One region of the Cupriavidus alkaliphilus genome, then DNA from elsewhere that is predicted to be linked to it. Evidence: predicted binding sites of a transcription regulator. Region 1 holds the regulator's gene; each other region holds the start of a gene.
The links. Region 1 encodes FNR, which switches genes on or off when oxygen is low (the NO sensors DNR and NnrR bind a similar motif). Its sites were predicted from a motif close to TTGATNNNNATCAA; they were not measured.
Positions count from the first base shown of each region.

Region 2: FHX60_RS07510 (universal stress protein) is a predicted target of FNR. The motif match lies at 1,924-1,937, and genes of this name have one in related genera.
Region 3: FHX60_RS20695 (type IV pili methyl-accepting chemotaxis transducer N-terminal domain-containing protein) is a predicted target of FNR. The motif match lies at 2,688-2,701, and genes of this name have one in related genera.

Region 1 covers NZ_JACHWE010000001.1:1,055,728-1,060,089, forward strand. Annotated here, with positions in the region: gene ccoG (cytochrome c oxidase accessory protein CcoG) at 1-612, shown strand, start outside; gene FHX60_RS05000 (FixH family protein) at 657-866, shown strand; gene FHX60_RS05005 (hypothetical protein) at 863-1,108, shown strand; gene fnr (fumarate/nitrate reduction transcriptional regulator Fnr) at 1,163-1,888, opposite strand; gene FHX60_RS05015 (sulfite exporter TauE/SafE family protein) at 1,966-2,724, shown strand; gene scpB (SMC-Scp complex subunit ScpB) at 3,311-4,147, shown strand; gene rluB (23S rRNA pseudouridine(2605) synthase RluB) at 4,153-4,362, shown strand, end outside.
Region 2 covers NZ_JACHWE010000002.1:186,330-190,691, reverse strand. Annotated here, with positions in the region: gene FHX60_RS07525 (TonB-dependent receptor) at 1-644, opposite strand, end outside; gene FHX60_RS07520 (cysteine hydrolase family protein) at 841-1,416, shown strand; gene FHX60_RS07515 (VOC family protein) at 1,471-1,845, shown strand; gene FHX60_RS07510 (universal stress protein) at 2,018-2,473, shown strand; gene FHX60_RS07505 (DUF2188 domain-containing protein) at 2,512-2,730, shown strand; gene rocF (arginase) at 2,857-3,777, shown strand; gene FHX60_RS07495 (TetR/AcrR family transcriptional regulator) at 3,895-4,362, shown strand, end outside.
Region 3 covers NZ_JACHWE010000006.1:115,274-119,635, forward strand. Annotated here, with positions in the region: gene FHX60_RS20690 (response regulator) at 1-424, opposite strand, end outside; gene FHX60_RS20695 (type IV pili methyl-accepting chemotaxis transducer N-terminal domain-containing protein) at 421-2,433, opposite strand; gene FHX60_RS20700 (hypothetical protein) at 2,825-4,123, shown strand; gene FHX60_RS20705 (NAD(P)H-dependent flavin oxidoreductase) at 4,214-4,362, opposite strand, start outside.

The sequences.
Region 1 (4,362 bases):
CCGACCGGCATCGACATCCGCGATGGCCTGCAGTACGAGTGCATCGGCTGCGGCGCCTGCATCGACGCCTGCAACCAGGTCATGGACAAGATGGACTACCCGCGCGGGCTGATCCGGTACACCTCGGAAAACGCGATGCGCAAGGGCCTGTCCGCTGTGGCCTCGCGCAAGCGCCTGCTGCGTCCGCGCGTCATCATCTACTCGGTGATCTGGGTGGCGCTGCTGGCAGGGTTCATGGCGTCGATCATGCTGCGCACGCCGCTGAAGGTCGATATCATCCGCGACCGCGGTGCGTTGGGCCGCGAGGTGGAAGGGCGCTGGATCGAAAACGTCTATCGGCTGCAGCTGATCAACACCACCGAAGCGCCGATGCAGATCCGCGTGCGTGCCGACAGCGATGAACTGAAGGGCCTGACGGTCGAATACGACAAGCAGGCCGAATCGCTGGCGCCAACTTCCAACCGGCTGCTGCCGATCCGCATCCGCGTGCCGATCGAGGCCGCCAGCCAGGGCACGCACAAGATCAACGTAACGGTAACGAGCGAAGGCACGGAGCAGGGGCATGCCGAAATCCGGCAATCCACCAGTTTTATCGTGCCGCGCGATTTGTGAAGCTAGGCGACTACTGGCGTAGTCGCCAGGACGAAGGGGGCAAGATGAGTCAGCAAGGCAATCCGTGGTGGAAGGAACCGTGGCCATGGCTGCTGATGGCCGGTCCGCTGGTGGCCATGGTGGCGTGCGGCGTGACGATCTGGCTGGCGTCGGCGCACCCCGACATGCCGGTCCAGGGTGCGACGCGGCATGGCCTGGTGGTCGAGAAGGTGGAAGCGGTGGCGCCCAAGTCCGCGGCAGCGAGGCAGCCATGAGGTTGCGCTGGCTGATGTGGGTGCTGTGGCCGGGCTTTCTGATGGCGGGCCTGGCGACGGCGACGGTTTTTTCCGTCGTCGATCCGGGCGACCTGAAATTCTTCGGCCATCCGATCGAATCGTCGCGCGAGTCGGTCTATACCGTCGGCTTCCTGCTGGCGTGGGTGTTTTGTGCGTTGTCCAGCGGGCTGACGCTGTACACCATGCCGACGCGGCTGGCGGATACGGACGAACTGGAATAGGGAAGGACCGCCGCGTTGCCGGCGCCGCAGGCGGCGCGGCAACGCCGCGGCGGTTCAGCAGGAACGGCTGTAGAGTTGCTTGATGCCGTCGATGTCGATCAGCTTGACATGGCGCTGGCGAATCTGGATCAGCCCGGCCTCGGCAAAGCGCGAGAACAGGCGGCTGACGGTCTCGAGCTTCAGACCCAGGTAGCTGCCGATCTCTTCGCGGCTCATGCGCATCACGAACTCGGACGCCGAATAACCGCGTGCCGACAGCCGCTCCGACAGATTGATCAGGAAGGCGGCCAGGCGTTCTTCGGCGCGCATCGAGCCGAGGGTAACCAGCATCAACTGGTCGTGGGTGATTTCCTTGCCCATCAGACGCAGGAACTGCTGTTGCAGCGAAGGCAGGTCGGCCGACAGCGTCTGCAGATCGTTCATGCGGACCACGCATACCTCGGTGTCTTCGAGCGCGGTCGCATCGGACGCATGCTGCATTTCGCCCAGGCCGTCGAGGCCGACGATTTCACCAGGCAGGTGGAACCCGGTAATCTGCGAGCGACCGTCTTCGGTGGTGACATGTGTCTTCAGCGTACCGAAGCGGATAGCGTATACCGCGGTGAGCGGGTCACCCATGCGGTAGAGGGTTTCCCCCTTGTGCACGCGGATGCGTTCCTGCACCAGCGTGTCGATCTTGGCAAGGTCTTGCTGCGACATGCCAACCGGAAGGCACAGCTGTCCCATCGCACAGGTGGAGCAGCGGGGCGACATCTCGGTAATGGGGATGGAAGTGAGCAATTGGAACCTGCTAGAAATGGCAGCGGGGCACGATACGAGCATTTTACCGTGCGATGTGATCCGGCAGGGAGACAGAATTGACATTTGGTGTATTGATCAGCGTTTTCCTGCTCGCTCTGCTGGGCGGGGTGCACTGCGCCGCCATGTGCGGCGGAGTGGCACTGGCCGTAGAGCAGCGGCGCGGCGTGGGGGCACCGGTCAGCCTGGTGCGCAGCCGGACTGCCTGGCTTGGCGAGTTATTGGTGATGCACTTTGGCAGGATCAGCACCTATATGCTGCTCGGTGCCGCGCTGGGCGCCGCCGGCGCCACGGCCTGGAAACAGGACTATCTGCCGGTGCAACGCTGGTTGTTCGGCGCAGGCAGCCTGATGCTGCTGTGGTCGGGATGGCGCTTGATGCGTGGCAGTACCTTTACCGTGGACTGGCTGGAGCGGCTGGCGGCGCGTGCCGGCACGGCGGTGGCCAGCCGGGCCGGCGGCCTTGCTGGCGCGTTGCCGGCTTTCCTGCGGGCGCGCGGCGGGCTGGCCGGGCGTTATGGCGTGGGCCTGGCCTGGGGGCTGGTACCGTGCGGCATGGTCTACGGTGCGCTGACGCTGGCGCTGCTGGCAGGGAATGCCGGCTCGGGCGCGCTGGTGATGGGTGTGTTCGGACTTGGCACGCTGCCGAACCTGCTGGTGCTGTCCGGGCTGTCCGGCTACCTCAGGTTGTGGTCGCGGCGGCCGGGCGTACGCCTGGGCGCGGGCCTCGCCGTGATGGCGTTCGGCGGACTTGGCATTACGCGTGCGGTGCTGCTGCCACATTCGCTGGCAGAACAGGGCTTTTGTCTGGTGTTTTGATGCCGCACGCGGCATTCTGCGGCGCCGGCACCCCGCGCAAGCAGGATGATGGTTGCAGCCGGAGGCGGGAATGCCATACAATCGCCAGCATTGCGGTATCGCGCGGAGTCAGACAGGCTGCGGTAAGCAGCGGCGAACAGCGCCTGGCGGTCTTCCTATCCGAAGGCGCGCTCGGGACGCGGGAAGCGGAAGGCTTTCGATGAGCGCCAGTCCCCGCGGTCCATCCGGTTCAAAAGATCTGGTTCAAAAGTCCGGTTGGCGCTGCGGCGTGGTAGATGCCGGCCTTGCTCCCGATACCCGTATTTTCTTGCGTCCGAGGCGTTCAGTTCGCCGATTGCGATGTCCGTTTGTGCGGACGAGCGACGCAAGAGGTTCGCTGGCCGGTCCATGATGGCATGCGGACGATCTCCTGCCGGAAGCCCCGGCAACTCGATGCAAAGAAAGGGAAGTGCACGGCCTGGGTACGGCAGGTATCCGGCTCGCTGCGCGATGAGATGGCGGTGGCTTTGGCACCGCTGTATCCAAAATCTCCGGTGCCCCGGATACGTCCGGGAGCAGGTGCAAAGACAGGCTGCACACCATCAACATGAATACCCAAGAGGCGAAGATCGTCCTCGAGACGGCGCTGATCTGCGCGCAGGAACCGTTGCGCGTCAACGATCTGCGCCGCCTGTTCGACGATGACGTCGGCGCAGACACCATCCGCGTGCTGCTGGATGAGCTGCGCCAGGACTGGCGCCCGCGCGGCGTGGAGCTGGTGGCGCTGGCAAGCGGCTGGCGGTTCCAGAGCCGGCCCGAAATGCGGGAATACCTCGACCGCCTGAATCCGGAAAAACCGCCAAAATACTCACGCGCGGTGATGGAAACCCTGGCGATCATCGCCTACCGCCAGCCGGTGACCCGCGGCGATATCGAGGAAATCCGCGGTGTGACGGTGAGCACGGAAGTGATCAAGAAGCTAGAGGACCGCAGCTGGATCGAGGTCATCGGCCATCGCGACGTGCCGGGCCGCCCGGCGCTGTATGCCACCACCAAGGCCTTTCTGGACGACCTCGGGCTGCGCACGCTGGACGAGCTGCCGCCGCTGGAAGACGCCCAGGCGCAGGCGCAGGCCGCCTTGCTGGAGCAGCAGGCGATCAATTTCGAAGACCTGGCGGCGAACAAGCCTGCGAGCGCCGACGAGGAAGCCTTTGCCGAACCGGTCACGCCGGCCGACACATCGCCAGCGGCCGAACCTGCGCCCGTAGGCGAAGACGGCGCCGATGGCGTTGATGCGCAGCCGGCCGCCGAGACGGTGGTTGAGGCGGGGGCGGGCGATGCCACCGAACCGGCTGCACCCCCTCCGGACGGGGCGCGCGAGCTGCTGCCTGACGACGGCACCCCGCCGCACCCGAGCGAGCACGACGAGCGCGTGCCGAACTGAACAACATGCAACATCCGATAGTGAATATCTTGTCTGATTCCGTTGAGCAAGACGCCCGCCATGCGGGCGCATCCGCCGACACCGGCGCCGCAGAACCCGGAACGGGCAGCGACGCCGCGCCCCGCCGCAAGGGGCTGCGCCGCGGTCTGAGGAACCTGGTGGCTTCGCGCCGGCAGGCGGCGCAGGACCGCGGCGAGGGCGCCGAAGGCACCGGC
Region 2 (4,362 bases), on a different contig from region 1:
ATCGGCCCCTGGCTGCCGGAGAAGTGCTGCTGCACGTTGGCGCTCAGCCCTTCCTTGCTCAGCCGCGTCAGCGGCGTGCCCAGCGTGACCGTGGTGTCCGCGCTCGGCGGCCCGCCGGCCTGGCGCGTGGTGATCGAGATGATGCCGCCGCTGGCACCCGCCCCGTAGAGCGCGCTGCTGCCGCGCAGCACCTCGATGCGCTCGATATTGCTGGGGTCGATGGTGGCCAGGTTGCGCGCCGAATCGCGGTTGGTGTTCAGCGGGATGCCGTCGACCAGCACCAGCGCGCTGCGCCCGCGCAGCGTCTGGCCGAAATCCGTCACCGTGCGGCTGGAATCGGCCATGCCCGGAATGACCTTGCTCAGCATGGTGGCAAGGTTGGTCGAGCCCGTGCGCAACTCGTCCAGTTCCTCGCGCTCGATCACCGTGACCTGCCGCATCGGGTTGACCAGGTCGCTCTTGATACGGTCGACCCGCACCTCCACGGCATTCAGGCTACCCGCTTCCACCGACGCGGCCTGGGCCTGGGCCTGGGCCTGGGCGGCGGAGACAAGCGGCATCGTGCCCGCTATGGCGCAGATCAGCAGGGACAGCGGGCGAGGACGAAGGGCGAAACGGATAGAGGTGGCCGGAAGTTTTTGCATGGTGGCTGCAGGCGCGCGCGGAGGGATTTAATGATTTGTAACAAAACCGGGAATGATAATGATTCCCGATTGTGTTAGCAAGCGCTGGTGTGGCCGTGGTTATGTTTGGCAAGGCATATGGCAGCGCAGGAAGCGATCCGAACCGGCCCTGGTTGCCGTGATAGAGTCGGTCTTCATTCACGCCGGTACGCACAGCATGACCGACCCGATCCCGCCTATCGTCCCGGCGCAAACCGCCCTGGTAGTCATGCACTACCAGACCGACATCCTGGCCCTCTTTCCCTCCGTCGCCCCCACCTTGCTTTCCAATACGCGCAAGCTGTGCGACGCAGCGCGGTCCCGGGGGGTCAGCGTCTATTTCGCCAAGATCCACTTCAGCCCGGGCTATCCGGAAGTCAGCGCGCTGAACCGCAATGGGCAGGGAATCAAGCGGCTTGGCCTGTTCGTCGACGACCAGATCTCGCCCGAACTTGAGCGGCGGGACGGTGAGCCGCTGATCGTCGCCCATCGCGCGAGCGTGTTCTTTGGTACCGACCTGCAGGTACGCCTGTCCGCCCAGGGCATCGATACCCTGCTGATGGTGGGCATTGCCTCGACCGGCGTGGTGCTGTCATCGGTGGCGTATGCGAGCGATGCGGATTTTCGCCTGTTCACGGTCAAGGATTGCTGCTACGACCCGGACCAGGTCGTGCACGACCATCTGTTTGCCACGGCATTCGATTCGCGCACCACGGTGCTGTCGCTCGCTGACGCCCTGGCACTGCTTGGCTGAGCCCTCCGGCAGCCCGGGGCGCAACGCGGGCACACCAACGACTGAGGAGAACCCATGTTTGACCACGTCAAATTCGGAGTCAGCGACTATGCAGCAAGCAAGGCGTTCTTCCTCAAAGCGCTGGAGCCGCTCGGTGTAGCGGTGGTGTCGGAAGGGCCGCCGGCCTACGGTGTCGAACTCAGCGCAAAGGGCAAGGCTTCGTTATGCCTGTTCCAGACCGACGAGAAGCCCGCGCACCTGCACCTGGCGTTTACCGCCGAGACACGGCAGCAGGTCGACGCCTTCCATCGCGCAGCATTGGCGGCCGGGGCCAGGGACAATGGCGGCCCGGGGCTGCGGCCGCACTACCACGCGAACTACTATGCGGCGTTCGTCATTGGTCCTGACGGGCACAACATCGAGGTGGTTTGCCAGGCGCCCGGCGCGTAACCCTCCAGGCAAAGCACCTGTCGTCATCACCGCGCTCCTGGTCGCAACCAAGGGGAGGCGCCAGCCTGCCGCTTCGGATTGATGCTCGTCAAGCGTGCATCCACGCCGGCATCTACGCTGAGTAAAGCGCCCCGCTCCTTGATTCCGCATCCCCTTCGCCAGGAGACTCATCATGTACCAGCGCATCCTGCTCGCCGTCGATGGCAGCCGTTCTTCGGACCTGGCCCTGAGCCAGGCCATCATCATCGCCAGGGCGACCGGCGCCGAGGTCAAGGCCCTGTTCGTGGCGGACGACACCGATGTCTTCTTCGAAGCCAGCTACTTCAACCCGAAAGAACTGGTCGACAGCATGATCGCGCATGGCCGCAAGGCACTCGATGCGGCCTCCGTCAAGCTCAGCGAGGCAGGCGTGCCGAACCTGATGCAACTGGATGAAAAGCCGGTGGCGCCTGGCCAGGTCTCGTCGACCATCGTTGCCGAGGCCGATGCCTGGAATGCCGACCTGATCGTGCTTGGCACGCATGGACGCCGCGGCGTACGGCGCTTGCTGATGGGCAGCGTATCGGAAGGCGTCCTGGCCAAGACCAGCAAGCCCGTGCTGCTGGTTCGCAGCGAAATCGAAGGCTAGGTCCTAGACTGCAGGCATGTGGCTGACCAGGAGCAATCATGCCGAACGTTCATGTGGTACCCAGCGGGGGTAAATGGAAGGTCGAAGTGGAGCGTGGCACACAAGACACGCCGACTTATGACAGCGAGGACGCAGCAATCGTCGCCGCGACGGCGCTCGCCAGGAAGCTGCAGGGTGAACTGCTCGTACACGGGGCGGACGGGGCGATTCGCATCCGGAATTCCTTTGGTAATGACGCCCGAGACGTCAGGCGGTAGGCGTCGACGCGGTGCGGGACACCGCCCTCGCCGGCGACCCTTTGCGTCAAGGCGGGAGGGTGCCGGCCGCGGCGGGTACGAAACCTGCAAACGCATGCTGGCATCCGCACTCACCGCATCCTTGCCATGAAACCCGTCACGCTGATTGGCGCCCCCACCGACATCGGGGCCGGCACGCGCGGCGCCTCGATGGGCCCGGAGGCGCTGCGCGTCGCCGGCCTGGCGCAGGCGCTGTCACGCAACAAACTGCAGGTCGAGGACGCCGGCAACCTGGACGGTCCGGCCAATCCGTGGCAGCCGCCCCGGGACGGCCTGCGCCACCTCGACGAAGTCCTGGCGTGGAACCGTGCGGTCTATGACGCCTGCCTCGGCACCCTGCAAGCCGGTCGGCTGCCGTTGCTGATGGGCGGCGACCATTGCCTGGCGATCGGCTCGATCAGCGCCGCGGCGCGCCATTGCCGTGACACCGGCAAGACCCTGATGGTGCTGTGGCTCGACGCGCACGCCGACGCCAATATCGGCACCACCACGCCTACCGGCAACATGCATGGCATGCCGGTGGCCTGCCTGTGCGGAGACGGTCCCGCACCGCTGACCACGCTGGCCGGCGCGGCGCCGGCGGTGCAGCGCAGCGCGATCCGGCAGATCGGCATCCGCAGCGTCGATGCGGAGGAGAAGCGCCGCCTGCACGAATTACATCTGGCGGTGTACGACATGCGCTACATCGACGAGAACGGCATGCGCCACACCATGCAGCAGGCGCTGGCGGGCATCGACGCGCAGACGCACCTGCACGTCAGCTTTGACGTGGATTTCCTCGACTGCGTGATTGCGCCCGGCGTGGGCACGACCGTGCCGGGCGGGCCGACCTATCGCGAAACCCAGCTGTGCATGGAAATGATCGCCGATACCGGCCAGCTGGCATCGCTCGACGTGATGGAACTGAACCCGGCCTGCGACGTGCGCAACCAGACCGCGCAACTGGCCGTGGACCTGGTGGAAAGCCTGTTCGGCAAATCGACGCTATGGCGTCCGCCGGCCGGTTAAAAAGTTGCACGGCGTGCCTGTCGATACTTCAAAGCCGTGCACGGGCGCCGCCATGACGAAGCGCCGATGAGGTGCTATATTGGGAGCCATCGTTTCCTAATTGGCCAATCTGGCAGCATGACCGCAACCCAGCCCCAAGTCCCCACGCGCACACGCGGCCGGGGCCGCCCGCGCGAGTTCAACGTCGACCAGGCGCTGGACCGGGCCGTGCGCGTGTTCAGCGAACGCGGTTACCACGGCGCTTCGATCTCCGACCTCACCCGCGCCATGCGTCTCGCGCAGGGCAGTCTCTACAAGGCGTTCAAGGACAAGCAATCGCTGTTCATGGCGGCGTTCGATCGCTACCGCGCCCAGCGGGCAGAAAAGCTGCACCGGGCCATCGACAACGCCGGCAGCGGGCTGGACCGCCTGCGCGCCACGCTGGACTTCTATGCCGACTCCGCCCAGGGCGCCGCTGGCCGGCAAGGTTGCCTGGTCGTCGGCAGCGCGGTGGAACTGTCGGCATTCGACAAGCCAGTGGCCAGCCACATCGCCGCCGCGATGTCGCGCAACGAGGCGTTACTGGCCGACCTGATCCGCCAGGGC
Region 3 (4,362 bases), on a different contig from region 1:
CGGGCGCGCGGAACTGGGCCACCAGCTTGGCGGTCATGCTGTCGGAGATCACCGGCTCGCCGGCGGCGGCGCGGCGGATGCCGGCGATCAGCGCCTCGGTCTCGATGTTCTTGATCAGGTAGCCGCGCGCGCCGCCGCGCAGCGCGGCGGCCAGCTCCTCGGCCTCCTCGGACACCGTCAGCACGATCACCGCGGTCTGCGGCAGGTCTTCGACCAGCAGTTGCAGGGCCTCGAGTCCGGATAGCCCCGGCATGTTCAGGTCCAGCAGGATCACGTCGGGGCGGTGCTGCTTGGCGCGCTTGATGCCTTCCACCCCGTCGGCGGCTTCGTCGACGATCTCGAAGTCGGCCTGGCGCTGCAACAGCGCGCGGATGCCCGAGCGGAACAGGGTGTGGTCGTCGATCAGCAGGATGCGGATGGTCATGGCTGGGTCTCGCTCGGGAGGATCAGGCTGCTAAGGCTGGTGATGGGGTTGGTGCTGCGATCGCGCCGGGCGGCGCCCTGGCTGCCGGCGGGCAGCACCAGTTCGATGCGCACGCCGCTGCCGGGGCTGGCGTGCACGTGCAGCCGGGCCCCCAGCCGCGCGGCGCGCTCGCGCATGATGCTCAGGCCGATATGGGCGTCGGCGCGGGTGGCCAGCTCGTCGGGATCGAAGCCTTCGCCGTCGTCCTGCACCACCAGGCGGAAGTCGGGGCCATGGCTGAGCGCCACCGCCACGTGCGCCGCCATGGCGTGCTTGCGCACGTTGGAAAGCGCCTCCTGCAGGATAAACAGCACCTGCAGCTGCTGCTCGGGTGACAGCGGCCAGGCGCCGCCGCGTTCGTCGATGGCCAGCGTGGCCTCGGTGCGGCATTGCCGGCGAAAGCGCTCAACGGTCTCTTCCGCCGCTGGGCGCAGCTCGCCGGTGCCCAGCCGCGAGCGGAAATTGTTGAGCAGCTCGCGCACGTCCTGGTAGCTCTCTTCCACGCCATGGCGCAGCATCGGCACCAGTTCGCGGGTTTCGGCCAGGTCGTCGCGCGCGACTGCGTCGTCGAGCAGCTGCACCTGCAGGTTCAGGTAGTTCAGCCCCTGGGCGATGCTGTCGTGCAGCCCTTGCGCCACCAGGTTGCGCTCTTCCACCACCGCGAGCTGGCGCGCGGTGGCGGACAGGCGCAGGTGTTCCAGCGCGGTGCCCAGGTGCTGCGCCAGCGTCTGCAGCAGTTGCCGGTCCGACGGCGGCAGCTTGCGCGGCGTGCGGAAGTGCAGCGCGAACATGCCGGTGGCGCCGCGCTGGCTTTCGATGCGGAACGCCGCCAGCGACTGGAAGCCGTCGCGGCCGCACGGTGTTTCGTCGGCCGCGCCGGCACGCGCCGCCCCGCGCAGGTCGACGATGGCGATCACGGCCTCGCGCGTGGCATCGCCGCAATGGCAGCCGTTGGCCGACGCGCAGGAATCGGCCTCGGCCAGCGCCGCCGGCAGGCCCGCGGCGGCCAGCAGGTGCATGCGGCCGTGGCGGCTGTCGAGCACGCGCACGCTGCCGCCATCGGCATCGAACTGGCGCATCACCCGCGCCAGGAAGCCCTGCGCCATGGCCTCGGCGTCGGCGGCCTGGTTGAGGAAGGCCGCCATCTCGTACAGCGTTTCCAGGTCGCGGTTGTGGCGCTCCAGTTCGGCGGTCTTCTGCGCCACGCGGGCTTCGAGGTCGTGGTACAGGCCCTGCAGCTCGTCCGCCATGCGGTTGAAGCCCTCGCTGAGCGTGCCGAACTCGTCGCGGCTCTCGACCGGCAGGCGCAGCGAGAATTCGCGCGCGGCCATGCGCCGCAGGCCGTCCTGCAGGCGCAGCACCGGCAGGATGATCCACAGGTAGAGCAGGTAGATCACGGCGACCGTGCCGATGCAGGCCATCAGCGCCAGCGCTGTCTGCGACAGGCGCAGCAGGTCGGTCTTGCGCGCGCTGTCGTGTTCGATCATGCCGACCAGGCGGTCGGCCTGGGCGACGAAACCCGGCAGCGCGGCAATGTATGCGGCCGGCGCCGGGCCGGCGCCGGCCAGCGGCCGCAGCCGCTGTTGCCAGTCATGGGTGACGCGCGCCAGTTGCGTATGGATGGCGGGCTCGTCCGGCAGGAACAGCGGCCGCGCCGCGTCGCCCTTCTTCAGTAGCGCCAGCGTGGTGTCCAGCGCCTGCACCTGCGCGGCCAGGTCATTGGCGCGGCCCGCGTGCGCCAGCGCCAGCTCGATCGCCACGCGGTTGGCGCGCATGCGCAGGCTGCCGGCATCGTTGATGGCGGCGCCGGCGCCTTCCAGCTTCCAGGACAGCCACAGCGTGCCGGAGATCATGCCCAGCACCACCAGCAGCACGGCCAGCGACAGCGAGATGATGCGAGTGGAAAGGCGATGGCGCAGCGCCGGCAAGGCGGACGCAGCCGTGGCGGCAGGAGGATCGGTATCAGGCATGGCGGTATCGGGGGCTACCAGTGGGACCTGTCGCGGGCTTGTCGCTGGGCCGGGCAACGGCCCGACGGCCATGGCAACAAGGGTCACGCAGGGGTCGGAAGCGATTTTCCCCGCGCGAGCGGCAGTGCTATCTGCGTCAGATCAAGGAAACCCGGCTTTGGCGCGCGTATGTGCGGGCAGCGGCGCATCGCGGGCATGGCGTGTGGCGCCAGGGCGGGTTCCGTCACGCAGTGATCTTTCATGGCGGCCCGGACTTGGCCCTGGTCAAGTCCCTGCGCGGCGCGGCGGCCTAGCATCGGGCCTTTTGTCAGGACTGGTGAGAAGGAGCGATGGCCGTATCCATTTCAATCGGCGCACGAATGCGTCACCGCCGTCACGCCGCGGGGCGCGCATGAAAGGCGCGGATCTCGACTACGCGCGCGCGCCGCGGCCTGCGCTGGTGTTCGGGTGCCTGCTGCCGGCGCCATGGCTGGGCGCGGCCGCGGGGCTGTTGCTGGCTGCGGGGCCGGCGGCGGGTCTGCCTGACCGCTTCGCGCCGCTGGCGCTGGCGGCGGTGCATGCGCTCGCGCTGGGCATGCTGCTGCCGGTGATGGTCGGCGCGCTGTTCCAGATGATGCCGGTGGTGGCGCGCGTGGACGTTCCCGGTGCCGGGCGGCTGGCGCCGTTCATGGCCGCGACCGGCGCGGCGGCGGCGGTCGCGCTCGGTTTCGGTTTGCTGGGGGGTGAGCCGGTGGCGATGCGGGTTGCCGCTGCCCTTGGCGCGGTGCTGCTGCTGGCGGGCGCGGTGCTGCTCGCCGCGGGCCGGCGCGTGGCCGCGGTGGATGCCACCACGCGCACGCTGGCCGGCATCGGCGCGCCGCTGATGGTGGCGATGGTCGCCGGCATCGCGCTGGCGGGCACCTTCGGCGGGCTGTGGCGCGTGCCGGTGGCGCAGGCGCTTGGCCTGCATATGGCGTGGGCCCTGGGCGGCTGGCTGGCGGCGCTGGTCAGCGGGGTCGCGGCCACGGTGCTGCCGATGTTCTGGCAGACGCCGCGCGCGCCGGCGGCGCTGGCGCGCTGGCTGCCGTTGGGGCATTGGGGCCCGCTGGCGGTGTTCAGCGCCGCGCTGGTGCTGTGGCCAGGGGAACCGGTGCTGGCACGCGCCGCGCTAGTGGTGTGGCTGTCGTTCGTCGCGGTGGTGGGGGCATGCGGGCTGGCCGGCACGCTGCGCGCGCGGCGGCGCCACGATCCGCTGTGGCTGTTGTGGCCGGTCGCATGCGCCAGCATGCTCGGCGCGGCGGTGCTGGGGGCGGCGGCCGTGGTGCTGCCCGGGGTGGCGCTGCCGCTGGCGTGGTGGGCCGGCACGATGGCGCTGGTCGGCGTGGGCGTGCTGCCGGTGACGGCGATGCTGGGCAAGATCGTGCCGTTCCTGGTCTGGCTGCACCTGCGCCGGCTGCTGCCGCCCAGGGCGCGCGTGCCGGCGATGCAGGTCATCATCGCCCCGGGCCGTCAGCGCGGGCAGGCGTGGCTGCTGCTGGCGGCCTACGCGGTGCTGCTGGCGCTGCCGCTGGCGCCGGCGCTGCTCGCCCGCGTCGGCGGGCTGCTGCTGGCGGGGGCCAATGCGTGGCTGGGATGGCAATTGCTGGCGGCGCTGCGGTGCATGCGGCAGATGAGGAAGGGCGGTGGACTGCCGCCGCGCTCGGGTTTCTGACAAAGTCTGCCTGCTGCGGGTTTGCTCCCTTCTCCCGCCCGCGGGAGAGGGAGTACACAAGCGGGAGTTGAAACCGCGAAGCAATGATGGTCAGCCGGCCGCCGGTGCCAGCCCCGCCGGCTTTTCCCCCGTCAGCAGATAGTGCATCAGTTCCGCCACCGGCCGGATGGCCTCGCCGAACGGCAGTGCGCCGCGGCCGCGGAAAAACAGGCCGCGTTCCACGTCGCCGCGCACGGCCT